One region of the Faecousia intestinalis genome, then DNA from elsewhere that is predicted to be linked to it. Evidence: a T-box and tRNA genes for the amino acid it is inferred to sense, from the RefSeq annotation. Region 1 holds a T-box; the other holds one or more tRNA genes.

Evidence for each region. The T-box of region 1 lies ahead of WMO66_RS05970 (valine--tRNA ligase). A T-box ahead of a tRNA ligase gene usually reads a tRNA of that ligase, here a tRNA-Val.
Region 2: it encodes a tRNA-Val, which carries the amino acid that the T-box ahead of WMO66_RS05970 (valine--tRNA ligase) is inferred to sense. The anticodon was not compared.

The regions. Positions count from the first base shown of each region.
Region 1 covers NZ_JBBMFF010000187.1:29,945-45,159, reverse strand. The annotation lists gene era (GTPase Era) at 1-242, shown strand, start outside; gene recO (DNA repair protein RecO) at 458-1,201, shown strand; gene WMO66_RS06010 (endonuclease MutS2) at 1,226-3,601, shown strand; gene WMO66_RS06005 (HPr family phosphocarrier protein) at 3,713-3,973, shown strand; gene uvrC (excinuclease ABC subunit UvrC) at 4,054-5,883, shown strand; gene rsmD (16S rRNA (guanine(966)-N(2))-methyltransferase RsmD) at 5,880-6,440, shown strand; gene WMO66_RS05990 (hypothetical protein) at 6,452-6,952, shown strand; gene WMO66_RS05985 (hypothetical protein) at 6,962-7,468, shown strand; gene WMO66_RS05980 (hypothetical protein) at 7,516-8,067, shown strand; gene WMO66_RS05975 (phospho-sugar mutase) at 8,304-10,013, shown strand; T-box leader at 10,050-10,259, shown strand; gene WMO66_RS05970 (valine--tRNA ligase) at 10,307-12,943, shown strand; gene lepB (signal peptidase I) at 13,083-13,730, shown strand; gene ylqF (ribosome biogenesis GTPase YlqF) at 13,723-14,610, shown strand; gene WMO66_RS05955 (hypothetical protein) at 14,595-14,822, shown strand; gene rnhB (ribonuclease HII) at 14,924-15,215, shown strand, end outside.
Region 2 covers NZ_JBBMFF010000163.1:8,009-23,223, forward strand. The annotation lists gene WMO66_RS04450 (CD1247 N-terminal domain-containing protein) at 1-51, shown strand, start outside; gene WMO66_RS04455 (hypothetical protein) at 153-335, shown strand; gene WMO66_RS04460 (phosphorylase family protein) at 596-1,393, shown strand; gene WMO66_RS04465 (phosphorylase family protein) at 1,390-2,118, shown strand; gene WMO66_RS04470 (amidohydrolase family protein) at 2,109-3,404, shown strand; tRNA gene WMO66_RS04475 (tRNA-Val) at 3,511-3,587, shown strand; gene WMO66_RS04480 (APC family permease) at 3,836-5,284, opposite strand; gene WMO66_RS04485 (hypothetical protein) at 5,684-5,830, opposite strand; gene WMO66_RS04490 (tryptophanase) at 5,822-7,459, shown strand; gene WMO66_RS04495 (LysR family transcriptional regulator) at 7,503-8,420, opposite strand; gene iorA (indolepyruvate ferredoxin oxidoreductase subunit alpha) at 8,561-10,315, shown strand; gene WMO66_RS04505 (indolepyruvate oxidoreductase subunit beta) at 10,319-10,900, shown strand; gene WMO66_RS04510 (phosphate acyltransferase) at 10,914-11,834, shown strand; gene buk (butyrate kinase) at 11,831-12,928, shown strand; gene WMO66_RS04520 (pyridoxal phosphate-dependent aminotransferase) at 12,925-14,100, shown strand; gene speD (adenosylmethionine decarboxylase) at 14,702-15,215, shown strand, end outside.

The DNA of each region.
Region 1 (15,215 bases):
CGAAATTTTCGGAGCGCGACAGCGGCGTCATCGACATCGACGCGACGATCTACTGCGAGAAGGCCAGCCACAAGGGCATCATCATCGGCAAGAACGGCTCCATGCTGAAAAAGATCAGCACGGAGGCGCGCGAGGACTGCGAGCGCTTTATGGGCACGAAGGTCTTTTTGCAGACGTGGGTCAAGGTCAAGGAGAACTGGCGCGACAGTCAGACCATGATCCGTAACTTTGGCTACGAATAATTGCGCAAAGCAGGCTTATCCTAAGGACAGCCCGTTTGCAAAAAACGGAGCACCGATGACAGGAGGCCTGCTGCATGACGAGAGAACAGCTTTGGAGCATATTTTGGGAGACGGGCGCGCCGGAGGCATGGCTGCTGTATCGGCAGGAGCCGGCGCGCGGCGAGGCCTCAGCGGGGCGGTGAGCCGTCCCGCAAAGCCTTGCAGGAGGTCGGAGCATGTACATCAAAACAGACGGCATCGTCCTGCGCGAGGTCGCCTATCAGGACAGCGATAAGCTGCTGACCGTGCTGACGCGCGAATACGGCAAGCTGACTGTGCGGGCGCGCGGCGTCCGCAGCAGCCGCAGCCGCAGCAAGGCGGCCTGCCAGCTGCTGGCCTATTCCGAGTTCACGCTGCTTGAGCGCGGCGGGCGCTATGCCGTTACGGAGGCCACGGCAAAGGAGATGTTTCCGGAGCTGCGGAACGATCTGGAGCTTTTGTCGCTGGCGTCCTATTTTGCGCAGGCCGCGGACGTGCTCAGCCCGGAGGGCGAGGAGAATCCGCCGTTCGTATCACTGCTGCTCAACGCTCTCTATGCGCTCGGCAGGCTCGGCCTGCCGCAGAAGCTCGTCAAGGCGGCCTTCGAGCTGCGCGCCATGTGCCTGAGCGGCTATGAGCCGGACCTGCGCGGCTGCGCCGTGTGCGGAGCGCCGGAGCCGGACCGCTTCAATATCTCACAGGGCGTGCTGCAGTGCGCTGCCTGCCGCACGGAGGAAGAGAACGACATCCGTCTTCCCATGAGTGCCGGGACGCGTGCCGCCCTGCGTTATCTGGACTCTGCGCCGCCTTCGCGCGTATTCTCGTTCCGGCTTGCGGAGCCGTCGCTCTCTGAGCTGGGGCAGATCACGGAGAGCTATCTCTGCACGCGATTGGAGCGCGGCTTTTCCACGCTGGATTTCTATAAATCTCTATTTCTTTGAATCCATATCTGAGGTACCTGTACCATGACAGAACTGTACGAAAAATCCCTGCGCAAGCTGGAGCTGGACAACGTGCTGGCCCAGCTTGCCGACTGCGCGAACTCCGAGGACGGTAAGGACCGCTGCCGCGCCCTGCTGCCGCTGGACGATGCGGAGGAGATCTGCCTGCTCCAGCAGCAGACGACGGCGGCCTGCGGCATGATCGTCCGCAAGGGCGCGCCGGGCTTCCATGAGCTCAAGCCCGTGGCAGCCAGCCTCGAGCGCGCTGACCGCGGCGGCTGCCTGACGCCGGTGGAGCTGCTGCGCATTGCGGGTGTGCTGCGCTGCATCCGCAATGTCAAGGCCTATTACAGCGAGGACGGCGAGCCGACCGTGCTGGACGTCTATTTTCAGGAGCTTTCGCCGAATCGCTATCTTGAGGAGAAGATCACGAACTCCATCCTCTCCGAGGAGGAGATCGCCGACGCGGCCAGCAGCGAGCTGGCGGATATCCGCCGCCATATGCGCATCCAGAGCGCAAAGGTCAAGGATTCGCTGCAGAAGATCATCTCCTCGCCGAGTTTTTCCAAGTATTTGCGCGACCCGATCATCACGCTGCGCGGCGACCGCTATGTCGTGCCGGTCAAGAGTGAATACAAGAGCGAAATTCCCGGTCTGGTCCACGATGTGTCCTCGACGGGCAGCACGTTCTTCATCGAGCCGATGTCCGCCGTCAATGCGAACAACGCCCTGCGTGAGCTGCTGATCCGCGAGAAGAAGGAGATCGAGCGCATTCTGGCCGCACTGTCGGCCGAGGCGGCCTCGTTCCGCGAGGGCATCTGCCACAGCTATGAGATGCTCGTGCAGCTCGACTGTATCTTTGCCCGCGCGCGCCTGTCGCACAAGATGGACGGCATGGAGCCGGAAATTCGCACGAACGCCAGTCTGGAGCTCGTGCGGGCGCGCCATCCGCTCATCGACCGCAAGAAGGTCGTTCCCGTCTCGCTGCGGCTCGGCTCGGATTTCGACACGCTCATCATCACCGGCCCAAACACCGGCGGCAAGACCGTCACGCTCAAGACCATCGGCCTTCTGACGCTGATGGCGGAGTGCGGCCTGCACATTCCGGCGGACCACGGCAGCGCCATTTCCGTCTTCCGGCAGGTGCTGGCGGACATCGGCGACGAGCAGTCCATTGAGCAGTCGCTGTCCACCTTCTCCGCCCACATGAAGAATATCGTCGACATCGTCGCTGACTGTGACCGCGACACGCTTGTGCTGTTTGACGAGCTGGGCGCGGGCACGGACCCGGCCGAGGGTGCGGCGCTCGCCAATGCGCTCATCGAGTTCTGCCGCCAGTGCGGCAGCCGCGTGGCTGCCACGACGCACTATGCCGAGCTGAAACTCTATGCCATGCGCACGGAGGGCGTCATGAACGCCTCGTGCGAGTTCGACGTGGAGACGCTGCGGCCGACCTACCGCCTGCTCATCGGCATCCCCGGCAAATCGAACGCCTTTGCCATTTCCCGCCGCCTCGGCCTGCCGGAGCCGATCATCGACAAGGCAAAGAGCCTTGTGAACGAAAACGACCGCAACTTTGAGGACGTCCTGAACCAACTCGAGCAGCAGCGCCAGCAGATGGAAGCCGCAAAGCTCGAGGCCGAGCGCCTGCGCCAGGAAACGGAGCAGATGAAGGAGAAGTCCGAGGCCTATTACGCCGAGATCAAGCGCGAACGCGAAAAAGCCGTGCGCGCGGCCCGCGCCGAGGCGCAGAGCATCATCGACGATGCCCGCCGCACCTCGAACGAGGTCGCAGACGAGCTGAAGCAGCTGCGCAAGCAGCTGCGGGAAAACGCGGACGTGCAGGGCTCGAACGCGAAGCAGACCGAGCTGCGCCGCAGACTCAACGAGGCAGAAGACCGCCTTGCCGGGCACGACGACACGCCGAAGCCGCGTCCGCAGGCGGCGCGTGCCATCCGCGTCGGCGACACAGTCGAGCTTGTCCGCTTCGGCACCCGAGCGAGCGTGCTGGCCATCAACAAGGACGGCTCTTATCTGCTGCAGGCCGGGATCATGAAGGTCACGGCGCAGCCGGACGAGGTATATCTCATTGAGGAGACGAAGCAGCAGGCCAAGAAGATCATCGAGCGCAGCCAGCGCGCCTTCCGCAGCGCGGGCGCCTCAACGGAGCTGGACCTGCGCGGCATGTCGGCTGACGAGGCCATTGCTACGCTGGATATCTTCCTCGATAACGCCATGATGGCCAATCTCGCCTCCGTGCGTATCATCCACGGCAAGGGCACGGGCGTCCTGCGCAAGGCCGTGCAGGACGAGCTGAAGCGCAATCGCTGCGTGAAGCGCTACCGCCTCGGCGTCTACGGCGAGGGCGAGGACGGTGTGACCATCGCCGAGCTGGCTTGACGGGAAATCCCGGTAAACTTGAGAAAATGGTTGACAAATGCCCCTGTTTTGTTATACTCTAAGAGAAGCATATCACCTCGCGCAGCCTCAAATTTGAAGGAGTGACACAGGATGTATACAGAAAAATCGGTGGTCAAGTGTGAGTCTGGTCTGCACAACAGACAGGCTACGTTTTTCATTCAGAAGGCCAATGAATTCCGTTCCAGCATCTGGATCGAGGTCGACGACCGGAAGATCAATGCCAAGAGCCTGCTGGGCGTACTCTCCATGGCCATCACCACGGGCACGGAGGTCACGCTGATCGCCGAAGGCCCGGACGAGGAAGCGGCAGTCAAGACGCTGGCGCAGATGCTCGTCAAGGATATTTTCTGATCCGCTCAACATGAACGGCTGCCCCAAACGCACGGAATCGGCGGCGTTTGGGGCAGCTTTCTCGTCAGAATGGAGCAAGCATGACCCGTGAGGAATTGAAGCAGGCCGCGCTGTCGCTGCCCTATGAGCCGGGCGTTTATCTGATGAAAAACGCCGCCGGGACCGTGATCTACGTCGGCAAGGCAAAAAAACTGAAAAACCGCGTCAGCCAGTATTTTCAGGATACGGCGGCGCACAATGCAAAAACGCGCAAAATGGTGTCGAATGTCGATCATTTCGAGACGATCGCCGCCGCGACGGAGTTCGAGGCGCTCGTGCTCGAATGCTCGCTCATCAAGCACTATATGCCGAAATACAACATCCTGCTCAAGGACGACAAGGGCTACCCCTACCTGCGTGTCGACCTGCGTGAGGCCTATCCCGTCATCACGCTGGCCACGCGCGTCACGGACGACGGCGCGCGCTATTTCGGCCCCTACGGAAGCCGAGGGCGCACGCAGCAGGTCATCGACGCTCTGCGTACGACGTTCCGCCTGCCGGGCTGCTCCAAAAAATTCCCGCGCGACATCGGCAGGGAGCGGCCCTGCCTGAACTATCAGATGGAGCGCTGCGACGGCTGGTGCAGGCCCTGCATGCAGCAGGCGGACTATCACGCGCGGCTGGAGCAGGCCGTCCTTCTGCTCGAGGGCAAGCACCAGAGCCTGTGTCAGGAGCTGCAGGAGAAGATGGAGACTGCAGCCGAGGAGCTGCGCTTTGAGCGTGCTGCGGAATACCGCGACCGTCTGCGCGCCATTGAGCTGCTCGGGCAGAAGCAGCTCGTCACGGCAGGCACGATGGCGGACACCGACGTCATCGGCTGGTACCAGACGGAGGCGAAAGCCTGCTTCGCGGTGCTGCACTTTATCAAGGGCAACCTCATGGATAAGGACTATGAGGTCCTGCCTGTGCCGGAGGAGCCGGACGACGCGCTGTCGTCGCTCGTCAAGCAGTACTATCTGACGCGAAAGGCCGCGCCGCGCCGCATATTCCTCCCGGCGGAGATGGACGATGCCGCACTGTTCGAGGAGCTTCTGCTGCAGGAGCTCGGCAAGCATGTGCTCATCCGCACGCCGCAACGCGGCTACGGCCGCAGGCTCGTGGAGCTGGCGGAGAAAAACGCCCGCGAGGAGGCCGAGCGCGCTACCTCAAAGGCAGAGCGCCTGAGCGGCACGCTCGTGCTGCTGCAGAGCATGCTCGGTCTGCGCGAACCGCCACGCCGCCTCGAGGCCTATGATATTTCCAACATTGCCGGGACGGATATCGTCGCCTCCATGACGGTCTTCGAGGACGGCAAGCCGAAAAAGAGCGATTACAAGCGCTTTCAGGTGCGCGGCCTGACGGATCAGGACGACTACGCCTCCATGCGGCAGGTGCTCTGCCGCCGCTTCCGTCATTATCTCGACGGCGACAGCGGCTTTTCCGAGCGCCCGGACGCCCTGCTCATCGACGGCGGTGCCGTGCACGCCGAGACGGTCCGCGCCGCCCTGTCCGAAATGGGTGTTTTTCTGCCGATCTTCGGCATGGTCAAGGATAACCGCCACCGCACGCGCGCCCTTGTTACGCCGGACGGGCAGGAGATCAGCATCCAGAGCAATCCGGCGGTGTTTGCCCTCATCGGCCGCATCCAGGAGGAGACACACCGCTTCGCCATTACCTATCAGCGCACCCTGCGCAGCCGCCATGTGCGCGGCTCGCAGCTCGACGCCATCCCCGGCATCGGGGAAAAGCGCCGCAATCAGCTCCTGCGCCGCTTCCGCTCGCTCGCGGCCATCCGCGCCGCCAGCCGGGAGGAGCTGCAGGAGGTGCTGCCCGCGCCGCAGGCGCAGGCGGTCTATGACCATTTTCACGGACAGGAGCAAACACAGCCATGAGAGTTATCACCGGAACGGCGCGCGGCACAAAGCTGAAAACGCCGGAGGGCATGCTCACGCGCCCGACGACGGACCGCGTGAAGGAAGCCCTGTTCAACATCATCCAGTTCGACATCGCGGGCGACGTGCTCGACCTGTTCGCCGGAACGGGTCAGCTCGGCATCGAGGCGCTCAGCCGCGGAGCCTCACGCGCCGTTTTTGTCGACCACCGGCAGGATGCCGCGGCCCTTGTGCGCGAGAATCTGCGCCGCACGCATTTTGAAGACAGGGGAGAGGTCGTCTGCACGGATTTCACACAGTATCTTGCGCGGTGCAGGCGGAAATTCCGCCTGATCTTCCTCGACCCGCCCTATGCAGAAAAATCCCTCGAAACAGCGATTCAGCGCCTATCGGAAATTGACATTTTGTCGGATGGTGGTATAATTATCACAGAAAGACCCCTCGGCAAACCGCTTGCGGAGGAATTTCCGGGCTTGACCCGCTCAAAAGACTATCATTACGGAAAAACGACCATCACCCTGCTCCGCAAGACCGGGGCGGGCGGCGGCAACGATTAGGAGGCAATATCATGAACGAACACGGCATTGAAGAATTGATCGGCACCCTGTATGAAATGGTGCAGGACGCACGCTCCGTGCCGTTCAGCAGCGATAAGTGCGCTGTTGAGCGCGAAAAGGTCCTCGACCTGCTCGACGAGATCAGCAACCAGCTCCCCGGCGAGCTGAAGCAGGCAAAGACCATCGTGGACTCCCGCAGCGAGCTCATTACGAACGCAAAGCGCGAGGCAGAGAATATCATGAAGTCCGCGCAGGCACAGGCCCGCCAGCTCGTCTCGCAGGAGGCCATCTATCTCGAGGCCAAGAATCAGGCCAACGATATGGTGCGCGCCGCGCAGGATAAGATCAAGGAGCTCAAGAAGGTCACGAACGACTACGTCGACGATTCCCTGCGCCGCACGGAGGAGGCCGTCGCCGAGGCTCTGAGCGAGATCCGCAATTCCCGCTCGAAGTTCCGCGCCCTCGTCAATCCGCAGGCCAAGAACAACTCCGCGATCATCGAAGACGTGTAAACCGGCGCCATGAGCCGGAACCGTATTCTCATTACCGCCGTCGCGGCTGCGCTCCTTGTGGTCTGCGGCATCGGCATTTTCTTCGCATCCAACCGCGACCATGCGGCAGAGCGCGCCGACGAGTGGACCATGCAGGGCATGACCCTCGCACCGGACGGCTCGGCCACGCCGTGCACCGTGCGCATCGCGGGCACGTCCCGCTCCTATTTGCTCGGCGGCAGAGTCGGCGCGTTCGAGACGGGGACGGACGGCGGCATCTATGTCGACGGCACGCGCATCTGCTCCGGCGTCATCCTGCCGGACGACGCCTTTGACCCGTGGCTCACGATGCAGGCGGATACCGATCCGTTCTGGATCGCAGCCGACGGCAGCACGCTCGTCCTGCCGCTTCCCGGCATGCAGTCGCTCGTCGTCGCTCCGGCAGAGTCAGAGCAGGCGGCGCAGGAGCTTTTACAGTCGCTGCAGGAAGCGCTCCCGGATGAGACAAAAAACGCGATCTCCCCTTATCTCAAGTGACCCGTGGTTAACGATTACCCGTTTTATGCTGAAAGGGAAGGTGCTATATGAAAACCTCAGAAAACAGAAAGCATGCAGCTGCCATTGCCGCAGCCTGTATTGCGCTTGCCGCGCTCGTGGTTCTCGGGACCGTGATCATTTCGTATTGGAACACGCCGATTGCAAAGACGGAAAGCCGGACGATGCAGGCGATGCTTCTGCAGGAGGATGGCTCCGCGGAGCCTTGTACCGTCCTCATCAGCGGCATTTCGTATCACTACCTTTTCCGGAATCACGCGGATTCCTTTGAAGCTACCGAGCCGGGCGGCGTATTCGTAAACGGCAGCCGCATCATGGACAGCCTGATCCTGCCGTCGGACATCGACTCGGATTGGATGTTCTGGCAGGACGATATGCTCTGGTGCGACGCGGCCGGAGAGCAGTTCATCGCACTGCTGCACCGCGGCGCGGAGGGCGGGTTTGCAGAGACCGGCACGCCGGTGCTCGTCATCGCCCCGGCGGAGACGAAGCAGGAAGCGCAGGCCCTTCTGCAGTCCCTGCGGGAGACGCGTGCAGACGATGCGGAAACGCAGCGCCTGATCGAACCGTTTTTGAAATAACCGGACGACACAGCGCCCCGTCCCATTGGGGCGGGGCGTTCGTGAGCTTTCCCGGTCGTGTTATTCCGAGGAGCGAAGCGACGTGGGAATCTCGTGAAGCAGGCTTCGGATTCGCCCCGGCTTGCCAAAATCCGCAGCCGATCCTGCGAGATTGCCACGGCCCCTCGCGGGGCCTCGCAATGACAAATTTGACAGTCTGAGCTTATGACTTTAATTCCATATTTTAGGAGGCTGAAATGACGGAACTGGAACGTTATCAGCAGTGGTGCGAGCGGGCGCCGCTGAATGAGGCCGGGCGCGCTGCGCTGGCCGCCATGCAGAACGACGAGACGGAGCGCAAGGGCTGCTTCGGCGCGGAGCTGCAGTTCGGTACCGCGGGCATCCGCGGCATTATGGGCATCGGCACGAATCGCCTGAACGACTTCACCGTTCGCCGCACGGCGCAGGGCCTTGCCGCATGGCTGACCTCGACGGAGCTGCCGCAGCGCTGCGCCATCGGCTATGACTCCCGCCACAACTCCCGCCGCTATGCGGAGCTGTGCGCCGTAGCCCTCGCGGAGCGCGGCGTGCATGTCTATGTCTATCATGAGCTGGCCCCGACGCCGATGCTCTCGTTTGCCGTGCGCCAGCTTGGCTGCGGCTGCGGCATCGTCGTTTCCGCCAGCCACAATGCGGGCATCTACAACGGCATCAAGTGCTACGGCCCGGACGGCTGCCAGATGACGGACGAGCCGGCGGCCCGCGTGTTTGCCGAGATCGAGAAAATCCCGTATTTCCTCCCGGCGGAAAAGAGCTTTGAGGACTTCCTTGCGGAGGGCGGCGTGGAATTCATCGCGCCGGAGCTGTGGGAGCGCTACTATGAGACCGTTCTCGGCGAGCGCCTTGCCACTGTCCCGTCCGATAACCTGAATCTGCTCTACACGCCGCTGTGCGGCACGGGCAACAAGCCGGTCCGCACCGTGCTCGGCCGCATCGGCGTGAACGTCGCCGTCGTCCCCGCACAGGAAAAGCCGGACGGCGATTTCAAGACCTGCGAATATCCGAACCCGGAGACGGACGCCGCGCTGAACGAGAGCTACAAGATCGCGCGCGAGACGCACCCGGACCTCATCCTCGGCACGGACCCGGACTGCGACCGCGTGGCCGTGGCCGTCCCGGTGGAAGGCGGCTTCCGCAAGCTCAGCGGCAACGAGCTGGGCTGCCTGCTGCTGGACTACATCCTCGGCACGATGCAGAAGGCTGGCACGCTCCCGGCAGACCCCGTCGCCGTGCGCAGCATCGTCTCGACCCCGATGGCAGACAAGATCGCCGCAAGCTACGGCGTGAAGATGCGCAGGGTCCTCACGGGCTTCAAGTACATCGGCGGTGAGATCCTCGCCCTCGAGCAGAAGCACGAGGAAAACCGCTTCGTCTTCGGCTTTGAGGAGAGCTGCGGTTACCTCAAGGGAACGTATGCCCGCGATAAGGACGCCGTCGTTGCCTCCATGCTGACTTGCGACCTCGCCGCCGCGCTCAAGCGTGAGGGAACGAATCTGGCCGAGCACATGGACGCGCTCTACAGCCGCTTCGGCTGGCATGAGGCGCGCGTGCTGAGCTGCGAGCTGCAGGGCCCGGACGCCATGGAAATTTCCGCTGGCTTTATGGCGCAGATGCGCCGCGAGCTGCCGAAGGCCGTGTGCGGCATCGCCGTCACGTCCGTCACGGACTATCAGGCGCGCGTCACGCGCGATCTCGTCCACGGCACGGAGGAAGCGGTCACGCTGCCGAAGTCCAATGTGCTCGTGCTTCAGCTCGGCGAGAAGGGTACGGTCATCCTGCGTCCGTCCGGCACGGAGCCGAAGGTCAAGATTTATCTGACCGCCGTTGACACCGACCGCGCGGCAGCCATGAAGCTGCTGGACGATATGGCCGCCGAAATGAGCGGCTATCTGCCCAAAAACGCTTGACAACCGGCCGGTTTTCGGCTATCATAACCGCATAGTGAAAACGCATGGAAGAAGAGGAGTATCCCATCCGCGCGCTGCAGAGAGGGGGCGGCTGCTGAAAGCCCCTGCGCAGGTCGGGAGAAGGTCGCTTCGGAGCGGGCGTGCCGAACCTGCAGTAGGCCGCACGGGTGCTCCCGTTACAGAGCCAGAGTGCCCGCCCATGGCGGGAATTCAGGTGGTACCACGGTAATCTGCATCGCCCTGAGCATATTATGAAGCTCAGGGCGATTTTTATCGTCAAAAAGGAGAAGACTATGAAAGAACTGCCAAAGACCTACGAGCCGCGCGACGTTGAGGACCGGCTCTACAAATTCTGGGTAGACAACGGCTATTTCCATGCCGAGCGCGACCCGGACAAGAAGCCCTTTACCATCGTCATGCCGCCCCCCAATGTCACAGGCCAGCTCCACATGGGCCATGCCATGGAAGCCGCCATGCAGGACGTGCTCATCCGCTTCAAGCGCATGCAGGGCTATTCCGCCCTCTGGATCCCCGGTGTGGACCATGCCGGTATCGCCACGCAGATCCGCGTGGAGGAGGAGCTGCGCAAGGAGGGCAAGACCCGTTATGACCTCGGCCGCGAGAAGTTCCTCGAGCGCGTCTGGGCCTGGAAGCATCAGTACGGCGACCGTATCGTCGAGCAGCAGAAGCGCCTCGGCGCGTCCTGCGACTGGGACCGTGCCCGCTTCACGATGGACGAGGGCTGCTCGAAGGCCGTCCGCGAGGTGTTCGTGAACCTGTATGAGCAGGGCCTTATCTACAAGGGCAGCCGCATCATCAACTGGTGCCCGCACTGCGTCACGGCCCTGTCCGATTCCGAGGTCGAATATGTCGACAAGCCCGGCCATCTGTGGCATGTGCGCTATCCGCTGGCAGACGGCTCCGGCGAGGTCATCATCGCGACGACCCGGCCCGAGACCATGCTCGGCGACTCCGGCGTGTGCGTCAATCCAAATGACGAGCGCTACAAGGACATCGTCGGCAAGAACGTCATCCTGCCGCTCGTCGGCAAGGAGATCCCCGTCGTGGCGGACGACTATGCCGAAATGGACTTCGGCACCGGCTGCGTCAAGATGACGCCGGCTCACGACCCGAACGACTTTGAGGTCGGCCAGCGCCACAACCTCGAGGTCATCCGCGTCCTCGACGACAAGGGCGTCGTCAACGAGAACGGCGGCAAATATCAGGGCCTCGACCGCTATGAGGCGCGCAAGCAGATCGTCGCTGACCTCGAGGCGCAGGGCTACCTCGTCAAGGTCGAGCCGTATAACCACAATGTCGGCACCTGCTACCGCTGCCACCGCGACGTCGAGCCGATCATTTCCGCTCAGTGGTTTGTAAAGATGAAGCCGCTGGCCGAAGAGGCGCTGCGCGTCGTGAACGACGGCGAGACGAAGTTCGTGCCGGAGCGCTTCACGAAAATTTATACGAACTGGATGGAGAACGTCCGCGACTGGTGCATCTCCCGTCAGCTGTGGTGGGGCCATCAGATCCCGGCGTGGTACTGCGCCGACTGCGGCCATATGACCGTTTCCCGCGAGGATGCGACCTGTTGCGAAAAGTGTGGCAGCAAGCATATCACCCGCGATGAGGACGTGCTTGACACCTGGTTCTCCTCGGCGCTTTGGCCGTTCGAGACCCTCGGCTGGCCGGACACGAATGCGGAGGATTTTCAGTATTTCTATCCGACGGACGTGCTCGTGACGGGCTATGACATCATCTTCTTCTGGGTCGCGCGCATGATCTTCTCGGCCTGCAAGCAGACGGGCCGCCCGCCGTTCCACACCGTGCTGATTCACGGCCTTGTCCGCGACGACAAGGGCCGCAAGATGTCCAAGTCCCTCGGCAACGGCATCGATCCGCTCGAGATGATCGACCGCTACGGCTCGGACGCCCTGCGCATGAACATGCTCACGTCCAATTCGCCCGGCAACGACATGCGCTTCTATATCGAGCGCTGCGAGGCCATGCGCAACTTTGCCAATAAGCTCTGGAACGCCAGCCGCTATGTCATGATGAACCTCAGCATCGACAAAAACGAGCTGCCCGCCCTGTCCGAGCTCGAGACGTCCGACAAGTGGATCCTCTCGAAGCTCAATACGCTCATTGCCGACGTTACGGAGAACCTCGACAAGTATGAGCTCGGCGTCGCCGTCCAGAAGATCTATGACTTCATCTGGGACAGCTACTGCGACTGGTATATCGAGCTGACGAAGGCCCGCCTCTATGGCGAGGACGAGGCTCAGAAGCGCTCTGCCCAGCAGGTGCTGCTGTATGTGCTCGACCAGATCCTGCGCCTGATGCACCCGTTCATGCCGTTCATCACAGAGGAAATCTGGCAGGCCATCCCGCACGAGGGCGAGGCGCTGATCGTCGCCGCTTGGCCGAAGTTCCGCGAGGATCTCTGCTTCCAGGCGGAGGAGGATGGCATGGAGAGTATCATGCAGGCCATCCGCGCCGTGCGCAACCGCCGTGCCGAGATGAACGTGCCGCCCGCGCGCCGCACGACGCTTTATATCGTCACGGAGAAGCAGGACCTGTTCTCTGCCGGTATCCCGTTCATCACCCGTCTGGCCTATGCCGAGCGCGTCGTCGTCCTGGCTGAGGAGCCGGAGGGGCATGGCTCCATGGTGTCCTGCGTGACGCACGACGCCAAGCTGTTCCTGCCGATGGAGGAGCTTGTGGATGTGGACAAGGAGCTTGCCCGCATCGCCAAAGAGAAGGAGAAGGTTCAGAAGGGCCTTGCCGGTGTGCAGGCCAAGCTTGGCAATCCGGGCTTTGCCGCAAAGGCACCGGAGCAGGTCGTCCGCGCAGAGCAGGAGAAGGCCGAAAAGTACGCCGCCCTGCTGCGTCAGCTCGAGGAGAGCGAAGCACGGCTGAAGGATCTCTGATTTTTATCGACCGCCATTTCGGGGCTGCCGCATGGATTTGCGGCAGCTCCGTTTTTTGGGCTTTATTTCTGGAACGAGTTGGTGTATAATTTATCCTGAATGAATGGCGGCCTGCCGCCAGACAGGAAGGATGACGTTGATGGAGAATTTCGACGCGGAGCAGCCGATGGAGGACCTGCAGGAGCAGACTCCGAAGAAGGAACCGAAAAATCCGCTCTATGACTGCTACTCGCTTTTGCATGACCTTGTCTATATTCTGGCCGCGATCACGATCGTGTTTGTGTTCTTTGTCCGTCTCGTCGGCGTGGACGGACCGTCCATGATGCCGACGCTGCAGGACGGCGACTATGTGGCACTGCTGAGCAATCTGTTTATGGGCGACCTCGAGCAGGGCGACGTCATCGTCGCGCGCAAGGAGAGCTTTGAAAACGGCGAGCCGATCGTCAAGCGCGTTATTGCAACGGAGGGTCAGACTGTGGATATCCTCTACGACGGCAACGGCTATGGCACGGTCTACGTCGACGGCGAGCCGCTGGACGAGCCCTATATCTTGGAACCGATGGTGCTGCCCTACTATGACCGCACGAGCTTCCCCGTGACCGTGGACGAGGGCTGCCTCGTCGTGATGGGCGATAACCGCAACCGTTCTGCCGACAGCCGCTATGCCTCCATTGGGCAGATCGAGGAATCACAGGTCATCGGCAAGGTGCTGTGCATTCTGTTCCCAGGCTGCGGCGAGAGCAGCTCGCGGGACTTTGGACGGATCGGAGCGGTGGACAATGGATGAACGCATGAATATCCAGTGGTATCCGGGCCACATGACCAAGACGCGGCGGAATATGGAGGCTGACCTCAAGCTCGTGGACGCCGTCTGCGAGATCGTGGACGCGCGCATCCCGTTTTCCAGCCGGAACCCGGACATTGACGCTATCTGCGGGCAGAAGCCCCGCATGATGATCCTCAACCGCATCGATCTGGCCGATCCGGCCGCTACGGACGTCTGGCAGAATTACTGGCAGGCGCAGGGCATGACCGTTGTGCGCACGGACTGCAAGAGCCGCCGCGGCATCGACCGCTTCGTGCCCGCCGTCCGCTCCATGCTGGCGGAGAAGCTGCAGCGCTATGCGGACAAGGGTCAGACCGGCCGCGCACTGAAGCTGATGATCGTCGGCATCCCGAACGTGGGAAAATCGACCTTCATCAATCAGATCGCCGGGCGCAAGGGCGCAAAGGCGGAGAACCGCCCCGGCGTCACGCGCGGCAAGCAGTGGGTCACGGTGGACAGCGGCCTTCTGCTGCTCGACACGCCGGGCATCCTCTGGCCGAAATTCGACGATGAGGAGGTCGGCCGCAGGCTGGCCTATACCGGCGCGGTCAAGGACGACGTACTGGATGTGGAGACGCTGGCCTGCCATCTGGCGGCCATGCTCTGGGCGCGTTACCCCGAGGCCATGCGCGCCCGCTATAAGCTCGACCCGCCGGAGGACGCCTCCGGCTATGATCTGCTGACCGAGGCGGGCCGCCGCCGCGGCTTCCTGCTGGCGCGCGGCGAGATCGACACGGAGCGCATGGCGCGTGTGCTGCTGGAGGAATACCGCAGCTGTAAGATCGGCCGCTTTACGCTGGAGGACCCTCCGGAAAGGACAGAGGCATGCGCTACGAACTGATTCGCGAGATCTTCAATCTCTGCAGCAACAACCAGATGCGCGACGTGTTCGTCAGTGAGGTGGAGACCTCGGACCCGGAGGCCGTCGCGCGGACATACTGCCGCGGTAAGGACGTCACGATGGACCGCACGGACAACGAAGACGGCAGCATCATATTCGACGTGGTGGCGGACGGCCTGCATCAGCGCCTGAGCTTCACACCGGATGACTAAGGGCAACACTGCATCATTCTCCTTCGGCCTTCGCCGGACATTTTTCGCCGAATGCACTTGCTGAATTGTGCGGTATTGCCTAAGATAAATGAGGAATTGGCATGACGGAACTTTGGAATTACGAAAACCGCTGCTGGGAGGCGGGTTATGAGACGGTCTGCGGCGTGGATGAAGCCGGGCGCGGCCCTCTGGCCGGGCCGGTGTGTGCTGCGGCGGTCATCCTGCCGCGCGGGCTGGACATTCCCGGCCTGAACGACTCGAAAAAGCTGACGGCCAAGCGCCGCGAGGCGCTGTATGACATTATCACGGAGCAGGCGCTCGCCTACGGCATCGCGTTTGCCTCCGAGCAGGAGATCGACGAGATCAACATCCTGCAGGCGACGTTCCTCGCGA
Region 2 (15,215 bases), on a different contig from region 1:
AAGTGCGGCGAGCCGCTCGAGTTCGAGTTCGACGAGGACGACGGTCTCTGATCCTCATACGCAAAACGCAGGCGCGAAGCAGATCCCTCTGCTCCGCGCCTGTTTGCACATCGGGCTGTACTGCGGCATAGTCTGGCCGGGAGGTGAGTGCCATGCGGCAGCGGCTTGAGCGGCTTCTTTGCGTCAAGTCTCTTGTGACGATCGCCCTGACCGTCGTATTCTGCAGGCTGGCCGTGACGGGCGCAGTCAGCGCGCAGCAGTTCCTCACGATCTTTACGGTCGTGATCTCGTTTTATTTCGGCACGCAGGTGGAGCGGCGTTTGGCCGGCGGCTGAATACAGCAAATCCCCGGCCGTCCGAGGGGGATGGACGACCGGGGATCCGCTACAGAAATGAGAGAGGGGAAAATAAAAAGAGAGATAAAAATGAAAAGATGGACCAGTAAGCCCGTTACCGCGGCAGGTTCGGTATCGTTCTTACGAGTATGAGTATACCGGGGACATTTGAAAAATCTATGAACGAAGTCGGAATAAATTGAGAATCCGCAAAATTTGTCGAACGCGCGCAGTCTATCACAGATAATTTGGAGGAGCCTATGAAAAAAGCCTACCTGACCCTTGACCCGCCGCGCGAGCCGAACGGCACCCTCTGCCGCACCGGCCTGCGCCACTCCGCGCCCGTTGTGCTTCTGCCGGGTGATCCGCAGCGCAGCCGCAAGATGGCCGTGCTGTTCGCAGAGGCCTCGTTTACGGCCCACCGGGGCACATTTGCGACCTATACCGGCAAAACACCGGGCGGCGCGGATATCGCCGTCACAAGCAGCGGCATGGGCTGTGCCTGCGTTGCCGCCGCACTGGAGGAGCTTGCTGCCGCGGGAGCGGAGGCCGTTATCCGTGTGGGCACCTGCGGCGGCGTGCAGCCCGATCTGGCCCCGGGGACCATCGTCATTGCCAGTGGCTGCGTCCGCGGCGAGGGCGCAAGCTATGAGCTTGTGCCGCCGGAATTCCCGGCCGTTGCGGACCCGCTGCTCGTCCGCGCGCTGTGCAGCGCTGCGCAGGAGCTGGACGAGCCCGTGCGCGTCGGCCTGTACCGCAGCCACGATGCGTTCTATATGGAGTCCAAGGCCGCTCATCCCGGTCTGCGGGAACGTATGCAGAAATGGATCGACACCGGCGTACTCGTCGTAGAGAACGAGTCCGGCCTGCTTTTCACCTATGGCCACCTGCTCGGCCTTCGCGCCGCGAGCATCTGCGTCGCGCTCGGCTCCATGTTCGCAGACCCGAACGCCAACGTCTACGGGGCCTATGCCGACCCGGAGCATCTGGCGCGCCGGATCGAAACTGCCACGCGCATTGCCATGCGCGCAGCCGAGCAGCTGGAGGGAACGAAATGAGCTTTGGAAGTCAGAAACTTGTCCATACAGACGGCACGATGCACCACCTCGGCATCGATGCCGTGACGCCGCGCGTCATCCTTGTGCCGGATCCGCAGGAGGTCCCGCTCTATGCCGCGCTGTTGGAGAATCCCGTGCAGCAGAGCTGCTATCGCGAATATGCGACCTGGCGAGGCATATGGCGCGGCGAACCGCTCACGGTGATGAGCTGCGGCTTCGGCTGCATGCCCATGGCCATCGCCGTGGAGGAGCTGCACCATCTCGGCGCGGAGTCCCTCATCAAGATCGCGGCCTGTCCCGCCATCCAGCCGGAGCTGGAGCCGGGCACGCTGCTGGCAGCCTCCGGCGCGGTCCGCGGTGAGGGCGCGACGCGCGAATACATCGACCCGTCCTATCCCGCCGTGGCGGATATGCCCCTGCTCGGCGCGCTGCTGAGCTGCGGCGTACCCGATGCAGGCCTGTTTCGCAGTCACGACTGCACCTCGCTCGAGACGCCGTGGGCTCCCGGCGGCCCGGCGCGCATTGCCCGCTGGGCAGAGCTTGGCGTCAGTGCGCTGGACGGCGAGACGAGCGCCCTGTTCGTGCTGGCATCCATTCTCGGCATGCATGCGGCCTCGCTGGCCTATCTTGCAGAAAACTATGCAACCGGTGCAGCCGCCCCGATGGACGCACAGGCGCGCGGGCGGCTGTTCACGGCTGCGGCGGAGGCACTGCGATGCTGCTGATCCGCGGGGCAATGCTCCCCGATTTCGAAACAGGAACGACCACGCAGGCCGACGTCCTCATCCGGGACGGCCGCTTTGCGGCGATCGCACCCCATCTGGAGGCCGATTGCCCCATTGTCGAGGCATCTGGTCTTCTGATGCTGCCCGGCATGGCTGATCTGCACACGCACATGGTGCAGAGTCTGACGCAGGGCCCGCTCGACGACCTGAACATCACGCAGTGGCTCACGCGCATGCTCCAGGCACAGTGGTCGCTCACGGAGGACGAGTGGTACTATGGCGTGCTGCTCGGCTGTCTGCGGAGCATCCGCTATGGCGTGACGGCCATCAATGAAATGACCTACTATCCGCACATCGACGCTGTTGTGCAAGCCTATCAGGACGCCGGTCTGCGCGTGACCTTCGGCATCGGCGCGACGGATATCGCCGAGAACGACCAGATCCGCGTCACGCCGGTGGACGAATGCCTGCGGCAGGCGGAGGAGCTGTACCACAAATGGCACGGCAGGGGACTGCTGCGCACGGCTGCCGTGCCGCAGGGACGTCCGGCCTGCACGCCGGAGCTAATGCGGGCCCTCAAGCAATTTGCGCGCGAGCGCGGCCTGCTCTACCACACACATCTCGCTGAGGGGAAGGCCGAGACGGAACGTATCCGAGCTTGGACCGGCCGCGGAGAGGCGGAGGAGCTGGCGCATCTCGGTGTCTTGGATGAGTCCACGATTCTTGCGCACTCCATCTGGCTCACGCAGGAGGAGATCACGCTGCTGGCACAGTCGCACGCCGTTGTGGCGCACTGCCCCTCGACAAATATGAAGCTGTCGGACGGTGCGCCGCCCATTGCGGAGTTGCTGGCATCCGGCGCGCGCGTCGGCTTCGGCTGCGACGGCGAGGCCTCCAGCGCAAACCGTGACCTGCTGCGCGAGGCTCGGCTCGGCAGCTACCTGCAGAAGGTCCGCACGCTTGACCCGACAGTACTCCCGGCAGGGCAGTGCTACGCCATGCTGACGGAGCAGGGGATGCGTGCGCTCGGCTATCGAGACGTCGGCCGTATTGCAGAGGGCTGGCAGGCGGATTTCTCCCTTGTGCGGACGGAGACACTGTGCACGGTGAACCGGCGTCGCATTCTGACGAATCTGCTCTATGCCGGAAGCGGCGAGCAGATCGACAGCGTCTATGTGCAGGGCAGGCCGCTTCTCCGGAACGGGCAGTTCGTGCACCATGATCTGGAGCATATCCTGCAGCGCTGTGAGGAGATCACGGCGCGCATTGAGCGCACACTGGCATAGCATATTCCCCGGCAGGCCAAAACACACCTGCCGGGGAACCAATTTTCCGGTCTGTGAAAAATAGGGCTTGATTTTTTCAGATCCTGTGCTATAATATTCGTGCTACGGAGGCTTAGCTCAGCTGGTTAGAGCGCCTGCTTCACACGCAGGAGGTCGATGGTTCGAGTCCATTAGTCTCCACCAGGATATAGAAACCCGGACGTTCCCGATTATGGGATGGTTCGGGTTTTCTGTTTTATCGATCCTCGCCAAAATCGCCGGACTCATCGATGAAAGCTCAGCTCTCTCAGATCTATATGCAGAATACCTTGTGACAGTCGGCAGGGTCTTTGTCCCTTTTTTCAGTATTTATTATTCATTCATATACGCAGAGTCCCCTCCGCACCGTTCTGATGCAGAGGGGACTCTGTTTCTCATTAGAGCAAACCGGCTCAGACGCCAGCGGCCCGCACGGTGCGCTGCGTTCTGCGGTTGAGCAGACCGCCGAGCACCATCACAAAGGCGAACACGATAAGATACCAGAAACAGCCCATGCCATGGCTGACGAGACAGGCAATGACCATGAAGACCGAGCCGCAGATGGCAAGGATCGGCAGGATATAGTGCTGCCAGACGGAGGTGCCCTTCTGCTTGCGGATCCACTGGATGAACACCGGAATATAGAGCGCATAGATCGTGATGATCGGCAGCTCCGTCGGGTCAAACAGGAAGGGGACGCTCTCGAAGATCGTGCCCGTGAAGACCGTCTTGTGGCTCCAGGTGCCGGCGAGGTTGGACAGGTAGAAGTACAGACCCCAGAAGCCGCACAGCAGCAGGCCCATGACGGCGGAGTTGTTGGGCATATTCGTGTGCTCATCGACGCGGGAGAACATATGGGTGGCCGGGCCTTTGCCGCGCGCTGCAACAGAATAGACGCCGCGGCAGCAGGCGAGCATCAGACCGTTCATCGTGCCGATGCAGGAGATGGCGATGAAGAGGTTCAGGATGTTGCCGATGACGTTGCCGAAGATGTTCGTAAAGGCAACGGTCGCGCCCTTTTCGATCAGCTCCGCGTTCGATGCACCGCCGGTCACGCCGATGTAGTACAGCAGGTAGGTGGCGATGACGATGATGCCGCCGACTGTGAGGGCTTTCGGAAGATTGCGCTTCGAATCCTTCAGCTCGGAGTTGATGGTTGTTGCAATGATCCAGCCCTCATAGGCAAAGGAGGTTGCGCAGACGGCTGCGAAGAGGATGCTGCCCTTGCTGCCCACAACGGCGAGGGGAGGGGCGACAAAGTTCTCCGTCAGCTGACCCGAGGCGAGACCGGCAATGACGCCGACGATCGCCATGACGCCGAGCGGGATGAGCTTGATGACCGTGGTGGATGCCTGGATCTTGCCTGCGAGCTTCGGAGAAAGCGCGTTGACGGCATAGGAGCAGCAGAGGTAGAACAGCATGAGCGCGATGCACTCCGGGCCGACCACAACGCCGCCCTCGTTGATGTGGATGAGCAGCGGCATATTCGGGAACATCGTCGTGAGGAACACGAGCGTATAGCGGGCGGAGAGCCATGCCAGAGCCGCCGTCAGGGACGGATAATAGATCGTGGACAGGAACCAGCCCATATAATAGCCGTATTTCGGGCCGACCGTCGCTTCGGCATAGTCCACGATGCCATTGACCTTTTCATATTTCTGGGACATACCGGCGAATGTGAGGATGCAGGCGAGCATGATTGCGCCGCCGATGAGCCATGCGATGACGCCGAGCGGCATATCACCGTTTGTGATCTGGAGGATGGTCTGTGCCTTGAAGAAAACGCCGGAACCGATGACAATGCCAACAACCATGCAAATTGCGGTGAAAAGGCCGTATTTGCGTTCCAATTTGTTATTCATGAGAATACTTCCTTCCTGAAACCTGAAATGAGTGGCGCGAATACAAAACGTACCGTCGAACAGAGGGATCAACGAACCGCCGCCTGGCGGTGGAAGGGAAACCGGTCGCAGAGAAAATGATCATCAGAGCTTCGACATTATGTGCAACGGCAATTCCTCCCTTGGTGTGCGAAATCTTTCTGGTGGCATCATATCATGAACAAAAAACGATGTCAAGAGGATATATTTTTTGGACAACTTTAACATATAATGAGAAATCATCCACAAGTTACAAGTGTTACAAATCCTTTCTGTTTTAAAATTGCAGATTTTCCGGATACAATGCGAAATTTCATTCATTCGGAGTTTTGTCCATGAGCGGCGGACGTGAAAAATTTCTCCGTTGACAAACGGTCCGTTTCATGGCATGATGATGGGGAGGCGGCGGATCAGCCGCGCGCCCGATACTGTCCGCCAGTCGCCACTGCAGCCCTGCCGCAGGTCGATGACCGGGGTATCCAGAATCACGGCGCTCTGCGCCGAATCATGGAGGTCAGTATGAATCACGAAGAATATCCCCTGAACGTTGCTACCCCGCGCTCCTTTACTTATGTCACGCGGGACATCCCCCGCGTCACCGCTGCGCAGCGCGAACGCGCCCTCAAGGCCACGCACTACAATGAATTTGCCTTCCCCGCAGGCATGCTGACGGTGGACATGCTCTCCGATTCCGGCACGACGGCCATGACCGATGTGCAGTGGTCAGCCATGTTCCTCGGCGACGAATCCTACGGCCGCAACAAGGGCTACTACGTCCTGCTGGACGCCCTGCGCGACTGCTTCGAGCGCGGCAACGATCAGAAGCACGTCATCGATCTCGTCCGCACGAACTGCAAGGACATCGACCGCATGATGGACGAGCTGTATCTGTGCGAATATGAGGGTGGCCTGTTCAACGGCGGCGCCGCGCAGATGGAGCGCCCGAACACGTTCATCCTGCCGCAGGGCCGCGCCGCAGAGGCCGTCCTGTTCGAGCTCGTGCGCAAGATCCTCGGCCAGCGCCATCCCGGCAAGGTCTTCACCATTCCCTCGAACGGCCACTTCGACACGACCGAGGGCAACATCAAGCAGATGGGCTCTATCCCGCGCAACCTCTACAACAAGGAGCTGCTCTGGGAGGTCCCGGAGGGCGGCACCTATGAAAAGAACCCGTTCAAGGGCAACATGGACACTGAAAAGCTCGAGGAGCTCATCGTAAAGCTCGGGCCGGAGAACGTTCCGCTCGTCTACACGACCATCACGAACAATACGGTCTGCGGCCAGCCCGTCTCGCTTGCCAACCTGCGCGAGAGCAGCCGCATCGCCCATAAGTACGGCATCCCGTTCATGCTCGATGCCGCGCGCTGGGCCGAGAACGCCTACTTCATCAAGGTCAATGAGGAAGGCTGCGCCGACAAGTCCATTGCGGAGATCGCAAAGGAAATGTTTGCCTGCTGCGACGGCTTCACGGCCTCGCTGAAGAAGGATGGCCACGCAAACATGGGCGGCATTCTGGCCTTCCGCGACCGCGGCCTGTTCTGGAAGAACTTCTCGGACTTCAACGAGGATGGCACGGTCAAAAACGACGTTGGCATCCAGCTCAAGGTCAAGCAGATCTCCTGCTACGGCAACGACTCCTACGGCGGCATGTCCGGCCGCGATATCATGGCGCTGGCCGCCGGTCTGTATGAGTGCCAGAACTTCGACTATCTCGACCAGCGCGTCAAGCAGTGCGAATATCTGGCGCAGGGCTTCTACAAGGCCGGTGTCAAGGGCGTCGTCCTGCCCGCAGGCGGCCATGGCGTCTACATCAACATGGACGAATTCTTCGACAACAAGCGCGCGCCGGAGAGCTTCGCGGGTCAGGGCTTCTCCATCGAGCTCATCCGCCGCTACGGCATCCGTACGGCAGAGCTTGGCAACTATTCCATGGAGTACGACCTCAAAACCCCGGAGCAGAAGGCGGAGGTCTGCAATGTCGTCCGCTTCGCCATCAACCGCAGCCAGCTGACGCAGGAGCACATGGACTATGTCATCGCCGCCGTGAAGGCGCTGTATGAGGACCGCGAGTCCATTCCGAACGTCCGCATCGTCAAGGGCCACGATCTGCCGATGCGCCATTTCCACGCCTTCCTCGAAACCTATCCGAACGAGTAATAAAAATAACGACCGCACCGGCAGCGCCGGTGCGGTTTTTATATCAAGTACATGGCGAGATGCAGCGCTCACAGGCCGTTCCACGCCTGCGGCAGACACCGCAGAGATAGGAGCGGAACAGCTGTACGTCCTTTTTCTTCATGCCGCTCTGCAGGCAGATGAATTTCAGCGATACAAAGGTCTCCGGGTGCAGCGGCACGGCCGACACGCCGTAGTAGGATGCGAACGACTCCGGCCCGAGCACGACGCCCATGCCGTCGCGCACAAGGCGCATGTTCGTCTCGATGCCGTCGGAGCGGTAAACACGGCTGAGAGAAATGCCATATTCCTGGCAGGTGCGGCGGAGCATGCGGTCTTCTGCGGAGTTTTCAAGGCCGGAGATCATGTTGCAGCCCTGCAGATCGCCGAACGACAGCCAGGGGAGGGCCGCACGGGGATCGTCCGGCGACATGAGCACGCACTGGCGCTCCTGCACAAGGTCGCAGACGAACAGGGAAGGGGCGCCCTCCTCTCCGGCGGGCAGGCGGTCGAGCGCCAGATCGATGGAGCCGTCGCGCAGACCCGCCAGCACGTCGAGCCCGGCCTCCGTGACGAACGTCACATCGATCTCGGGGTGGCTGTCAAAATAGCGCGCAATATCCTGAAACAGCCGGTTGGAGTACACACGCGCGCCCATACCGATGCGCAGCCTGCGCCCGCGCCGTCCGTCCGGCTTAACGGCGCTGCAGAGCCTCTGCCACTGCTCCGCGACCGGCCGGGCCTCCCGGCAGAACGTCTCGCCCGCTGCCGTCAGCGTCAGCCCGCGGGGCGTGCGGACGAACAGGGGATAGCCAAGCTCGCCCTCGAGCCGCTGGATCTGCTGCGACAGCGCCGATTGGGAAATAAACTGCCGCTCTGCGGCCGCCGAAATGCTGCGGCAGTCCGCGATCTCCAGCACATAGAGCACCTGCGCGATCGTCATAGGCACATTCCCCCTCCTTCATGCTATAAGCAAATCTAATATCGTTATTATATTATCGTGTTTTACAATTTTCAAGTCTTTGCATAAAATTAATTTGTACGAATTGCGTAGAAGCACTTCGCAGAAAGGTGGTAATCGCATTGGATCGAATTCTGTTCTCCGGCAACGAAGCCATTGCGCGCGGCGCCTATGAAGCCGGCGTAAAAGTCTGTTCCGCTTATCCCGGTACCCCCAGCACGGAGGTATTCGAGGCGCTGCCCCAGTATCGTAATTCGCTTTACTGTGAGTGGGCGCCGAACGAAAAGGTCGCGACGGAAGTGGCCTACGGCGCAAGCCTCGCAGGTGTGCGCAGCCTCTGTGCGATGAAGCATGTCGGTGTCAACGTTGCGGCAGACCCCATTTTCACGGCTGCCTACAACGGCGTCGGCGGCGGCTTCGTCATTGTCTCCGCAGACGATCCCAGCATGCACTCCTCCCAGAACGAGCAGGATAACCGCCACTATGCCCGCGCAGCGAAGCTGGCCATGGTCGAGCCGTCCGATTCGCAGGAATGCCTGGACTTCATGCGTGAGGCCTACCGCATTTCCGAGCAGTTCGACATTCCCGTGCTCTTCCGCACCACGACGCGCGTGGCGCACTCCAAGAGCATCGTGACATTCGGCGAGCGTGAGGAGCAGGAGGCCAAGCCCTATGCCCGCAACACGCGTAAGAACATCGCCTCCCCGGCAAACGCCTTCCTGAACCATCCGAAGCTGGAAAAGACGCTCGAGGCTCTTGAGGCCTACGGCTGCACGTCCCCGCTGAACCGGATGGAGCTGAACGGTACGAAGGTCGGCGTCATCTCTGCCTCCATTGCCTATGAATATGCGAAGGACGCCTTCCCGGCCGACACGTCCTTCCTGAAGCTCGGCCTGACGAATCCGCTGCCGATGGACCTCATCCGTTCGTTCGCAGAGAAGGTCGAGAAGCTCTACGTCATTGAAGAGCTTGATGATTTTATGGAATCCCAGATCCGCGCTGCCGGCATCGCCTGCGAGGGCAAGAACCTGACCGGCAAGCTCTATGAGCTGAATCCGCAGCTTCTGAAGGAGCGCATCTTCGGCCGGAAGGCTGAGACGGTCGACGTCGGCGTCTCCGCCGTGTCCCGTCCGCCCGCACTGTGCCCGGGCTGCCCGCACCGCGGCTTCTTCTACACGATGTCCCGGCACAAGGACTTCGTGATCTCCGGCGATATCGGCTGCTATACTCTCGGCGGTTCCGCGCCCCTGAGCGCGCTGGACAGCGTCGTGTGCATGGGCGGCGGCTTCAGCATCGGCATGGGCATGTCCAAGGCCTTCGAGCTGACCGGTCAGACGGACCGCAAGGTCTTCGGCGTCATGGGCGACTCGACGTTCTTCCACAGCGGCATGACCGGCGCGGCCGAGATCATCTACAACAAGGGCAACCTCATCCCCGTCGTGCTCGACAACTCCATCACCGGCATGACCGGCCATCAGGAGAACCCCGGCAGCGGCCGCAACCTGCAGGGCGACATCGCCGAGGCCCTGAAGATCGAGGACATCCTCGCCGCCTACGGCTACAAGAATATTTACATCGTCGATCCGCAGGATCTTGAGGCCATGGAGCAGGCCGTGCAGAACGCGCTTGCCTCCGAGGTCCCCGCTGCCATCATCACGCGACGCCCGTGCCTGCTCATCAAGCGCATCAAGCACGACATCGGCCAGTGCGTGGTGGACGAAGAAAAGTGCGTCGGCTGCAAGCGCTGCCTGAAGGTAGCCTGCCCGGCCGTCACCATCCGCGACAAGAAGGCCCACATCGATCCGAACCAGTGCGTCGGCTGCACGGTCTGCGCGCAGGTCTGCCCGAAGGGCGCCATTTCCAGAAAGGAGAACTGAGCCATGAAAGCAACAAAGAGCGCACTCCTTGTCGGCGTCGGCGGTCAGGGCGCCATCCTGACGGCCAAGGTCCTGGTCAACGGCCTGATGAAGGCGGGCTATGACGTCAAAATGTCCGAGGTGCACGGTATGAGCCAGCGCGGCGGCAGCGTCTCCACGCAGGTGCACTGGGGCGAAAAGGTCTATTCTCCCGTGATCGGCAAGGGCGCGGCGGACATCATCGTCGCATTCGAAAAGATGGAAGCTGTCCGCTATGCGGACTATCTGAAGCCTGACGGCGTTGCCGTCATCAACGATTACGAGATCGCATCTTCGAGCATTGCCGCCGGTCTGTGCGAGTATCCCGACGGCTGTCTCGAGGCCATGCAGCAGCATTTTCGCTGCCATGTACTCAAGGCGGGCGAGATCGCCGAGCAGCTCGGCAATGCCAAATGCATGAACATCGTGCTCTTCGGCTCCATGGCCAAGGCGCTCGGCATGGACGACATCGATTGGGAAGCCGTCATTGCCGAGACCGTCCCGCCGAAATTCCGCGAGCTGAACCTGCGCGCCTACCGCGCCGGGCATGATGCCGTGCAGCTTTAAGATCGGAGGAACCATGATCCACAGCTTTACCGAGCTTCGGGAAAGGGCCGGCGCAGTCCGGCCCCAGACCGTTGCCGTTGCATGCGCGCATGACGCGCACACCCTCGAGGCCGTGCTGCACGCCGCGCAGGAGGGCATTCTGAACTATCTGCTCATCGGCCACCCGGAGGAGATTCTCTCCATCGGCCGCAGCCTCGGCCACGCCATCGCGCCGGAGACCGTCATCCCCGCTGCGACGGACGAAGAGGCGGCCGCCATCGCCGTTTCTCTCGTGCGCGAAGGCCGCGCAGGCTTCCTGCAGAAGGGCCTGATGCAGACGGCGACCATTCTGAAGGCCGTCGTCAACAAGCAGACCGGCATCGGTCTCGGCCGCCCCATGTCCCATGTGGCGCTGCTGGAGCTGCCGGGCTACCCGAAGCTGCTCGGCGTGACGGACGGCGGCATGATCCCGAATCCGGATCTGGAAGGGAAGAAGGCCATTGCGCACAACGCCGTCGCCATGTTCCACGGCCTCGGCTATGAGCGCCCGCTCGTCTCTGCCGTCTGCGCGGCGGAGAACGTCAGCCCGAAGATCATCGAGACCGTCGATGCGGCGGCGTTGAAGCAGGCTGCGCTCGAGGGAACGTTCGGCTCGTGCTATGTAGAGGGCCCCATTTCGCTCGATCTGGCCCTCAGCCGCGAGTCCGCGCAGATCAAGGGCTATGAAAGCCCCGTGACCGGCGAGACGGATATTCTGCTCGTGCCCGGCATGGCGGCAGGCAACATGATGGTCAAGTCGCTCGTCCTGTTCGCCGGGGCCAGAATGGTCGGCGTCGTCACGGGTGCAAAGTGCCCCATCGCACTCAATTCCCGCAGCGCGAGCTTTGAAGAGAAGTACCATTCGCTGCTCGTCTGTGCACTGATGAGCAGCAGCCGCGAGGAGAATGCAGAATGAAGCTTTTGATCATCAATCCCGGCTCCACCAGCACGAAGCTGGCGCTCTACGACGGGGCGAAGAAGCTTCTGCAGGAGAATCTGGAGCATGATGCCGCTGCACTGCAGCAGTATCATGGCATCGGCGATCAGGTGCCGATGCGTCTGGCCGTCATCCGCGATTTCCTCGACCGCAGCGGCGTGCATCCGGAGGAGCTTGCAGCCGTTATTGGCCGCGGCGGCCTTGTCTTCGGCCTGAAGACGGGCGGCTACCTTGTGAACGAAGACCTGTGCCATGCCCTTGTGGACGACGACCTCAGCCAGCCGCACGCCTCGAACCTCGGCGGCCTGCTGGCCCGCGAGATCGCTGCGCCGCTCGGCATCCCCGCCTATATCTACGACGCTGTGACGTCGGGCGAGCTGACGGACGTTGCCAAGATCACCGGCTTTGTCGATATTGAGCGCCGCAGCTTCTGCCATGTGCTCAACAGCCGCGCCATGGCCCTGCGCTATGCGCGTGAGCACGGCAAGCACTATGAGGAGCTGAATCTCATCGTCGCGCACCTCGGCGGCGGCATCTCTGCCAGCGTGCACCGCCACGGCGAGATCATCGACTCCGTCGGCGACGACGACGGCCAGTTCTCCCCGGAGCGCTCCGGCTGCGTGCCCTCGCTCGGGCTCATCAAGCTCTGCTATTCCGGCAAATATACCTATGAGGAAATGCGGAAAAAGATCCGCGGCCGCGGCGGCATGTATGCCCACCTTGGCACGAGCGACTGCCGCGTCATCGAGCAGATGATCCGCGACGGCGACCGCCATGCCGACCTGATCTTCCAGGCGCAGGCCTATCAGATCGCCAAGGCCATCGGCCTGCTGTCCATCGTGCTCAAGGGCGACTGCGACGCCATCATCCTGACGGGCGGCGTGGCCAACTCCAAAATGCTGACGGAGCGTGTGGAGGACTACGTCAAATTCATCGCGCCGGTCTGCGTCATGCCCGGTGAAAACGAAATGGAGGCGCTGGCCCTCGGCGGCATGCGCATCCTGCAGGGCGAGGAAAATGCCCGCATCTATCATATTTTAAACGGAGTAAATGGAAAGGAGGGGCAGGGATGATCTCGGAGAGCCTTGTCCATTTGGGAGAAAAGAAGTCCGGCATCCGCGAGCTGTTCGAGTACGGCCTCCGTCAGGCAGCCGTCGTCGGAAAGGAAAATGTCTATGACTATTCGCTCGGCAATCCCTCCGTACCCGCGCCGGAGGAGGTCGCCTCCATCATCCGCGAGCTTCTGGAGGGCGACAGCCTTGCCCTGCATGGCTACACGCCCGCAGGCGGCGCGAAGGAGGCCCAGCAGGCCGTTGCCGACGACCTGACGCAGCGCAGCGGCGATACGATCCGCCCGGAGAACATCTTCTTCACCTGCGGCGCGGCCCCGGCCCTTGTCGCCGTCCTCCGCGCGCTGGCCGTAGAAGATGCCGAATTCGTCGCCATTGCCCCGTATTTCCCGGAATATCAGGTCTTTGTGTCCTACAACGGCGGCAAATTCGTCGAGGTCCCGCCCGATACGAAGAATTTCCAGGTCGATATCGCCGCTGTGGAGCGCGCGCTCACGCCGCACACGCAGGCCGTTCTGGTCAATTCTCCGAACAATCCCTCCGGTGTGATCTACAGCCGCGAGACACTCACGGCCCTCGGAGCCCTGCTCGAGCGCAAGAGCGCGGAATACGGCCACCCGATCTATATCATTGCCGACGAGCCCTATCGTGAGTTGGTCTATGACAATGCCGAAGTCCCGTATATCCCCGGCATCTACCGCGATACCGTCATCTGCTATTCTTACTCCAAGTCGCTGTCCATGCCCGGCGAGCGTATCGGCTACGTCTGCATCCCCGACAGTGTGACGGACAGCGCCAAGCTGCATGCCGCAGTCGCCGGTGCTTCCCGCGCCTTTGGGCATGTCTGCGCACCGTCTATGATGCAGCGCGTTATTGCCCGCGCAACGGGCCTGCGCCCCGACCTCGAGGCCTATGACAAGAACCGCCACACGCTCTACAACGCGCTGACGGAAATGGGCTATGAGTGCGTGAAGCCGGAGGGCGCGTTCTACATGATGGTCAAGGCCCCGGGCGGTGATGCCCACGCCTTCTCCGAGCGCGCCAAAAAAGAAAATCTGCTGCTTGTCCCGGCGGACAGCTTCGGCTGCCCCGGCTTCTTCCGCATCAGCACCTGCGTCGATCCCGCCATGATCCAGCGGAGCCTTCCCGCATTCCGGCGCGTCCTGCAGGACTAAGGCGGGATGCCCATCTCGATACTGCACCCTCAGCGGCATGGTCCTCGCCGGGCCATGCCGCTGCGGCGGGTGATCGAACGCGAAAGGACACCCTGACGGTTTCCTTTCACACTTTTCTTCCCTTCGAAACTATTGACTTGGCATTCTTGGATAGCCTGAGCGGCATGGTCCTCATCGGGCCATGCCGCTATTTCTGATTCCGTATTCCGTATCTTTTCCAATTTTTTGTCGAATTCCTTCCCGCATTTTCTTGACACGATCCGGAAATCATGATAGTATTAACAAGTATGGAAAGCAGTAAGCCTTGCGCGCTGCGCAAGGGGGTTTCAGCAGTCTTTCCACATGGCGGCAACGCCTTATTGATGGAGTTAAAAGCTCAAATTTTATAAGTTGGTAACTTTATAACCGGTGCGAAAGCACATCAACTTGTGAAACGGTCAATAAGAGTAGTAAAAGTAATCTTTGCTATATAGACTCTGAAACCTGTCATTTTTGTCCTGCTGCGGCGGCGCGAGATCGCGTCCGCCGGGAATGCGCTATGCGGCAAGTGAGGGGTTCACTTGCCGTTTTTTGATCTTTCCGGGGAAATGGGGGAGCTTCCATGGAAAATAAGCTGAAGCTGTATGGGTTCAATAACCTGACAAAGGCGCTGAGCTTTAACATTTACGACGTCTGCTATGCCAAGACCGAGCGCGAGCAGCAGAAGTATATTGCCTATATCGATGAGCAGTATAACTCTGACCGTCTCGTGAAGATCCTGACGAACGTCTCGCAGATGATCGGCGCAGAGGTCCTGAACATCTCCAAGCAGGATTATGATCCGCAGGGCGCTTCCGTCACGCTGCTTCTGGCCGAGGATGCCGCCATCAAGCGCGCGGATAGCCGTCTCGTGCTCGGTCACCTCGATAAAAGCCATGTTACAGCGCACACTTACCCGGAATACCACCCCGAGACCTGCATCGCCACGTTCCGCGTGGACATCGACGTGGAGACCTGCGGGGAGATCACGCCGCTTTCTACTCTGGATTATCTAATCGGCAGCTTCGATTCCGACATCATCACGCTGGATTACCGCGTGCGTGGCTTTACGCGTGACGTGTCTGGGAAAAAGCTGT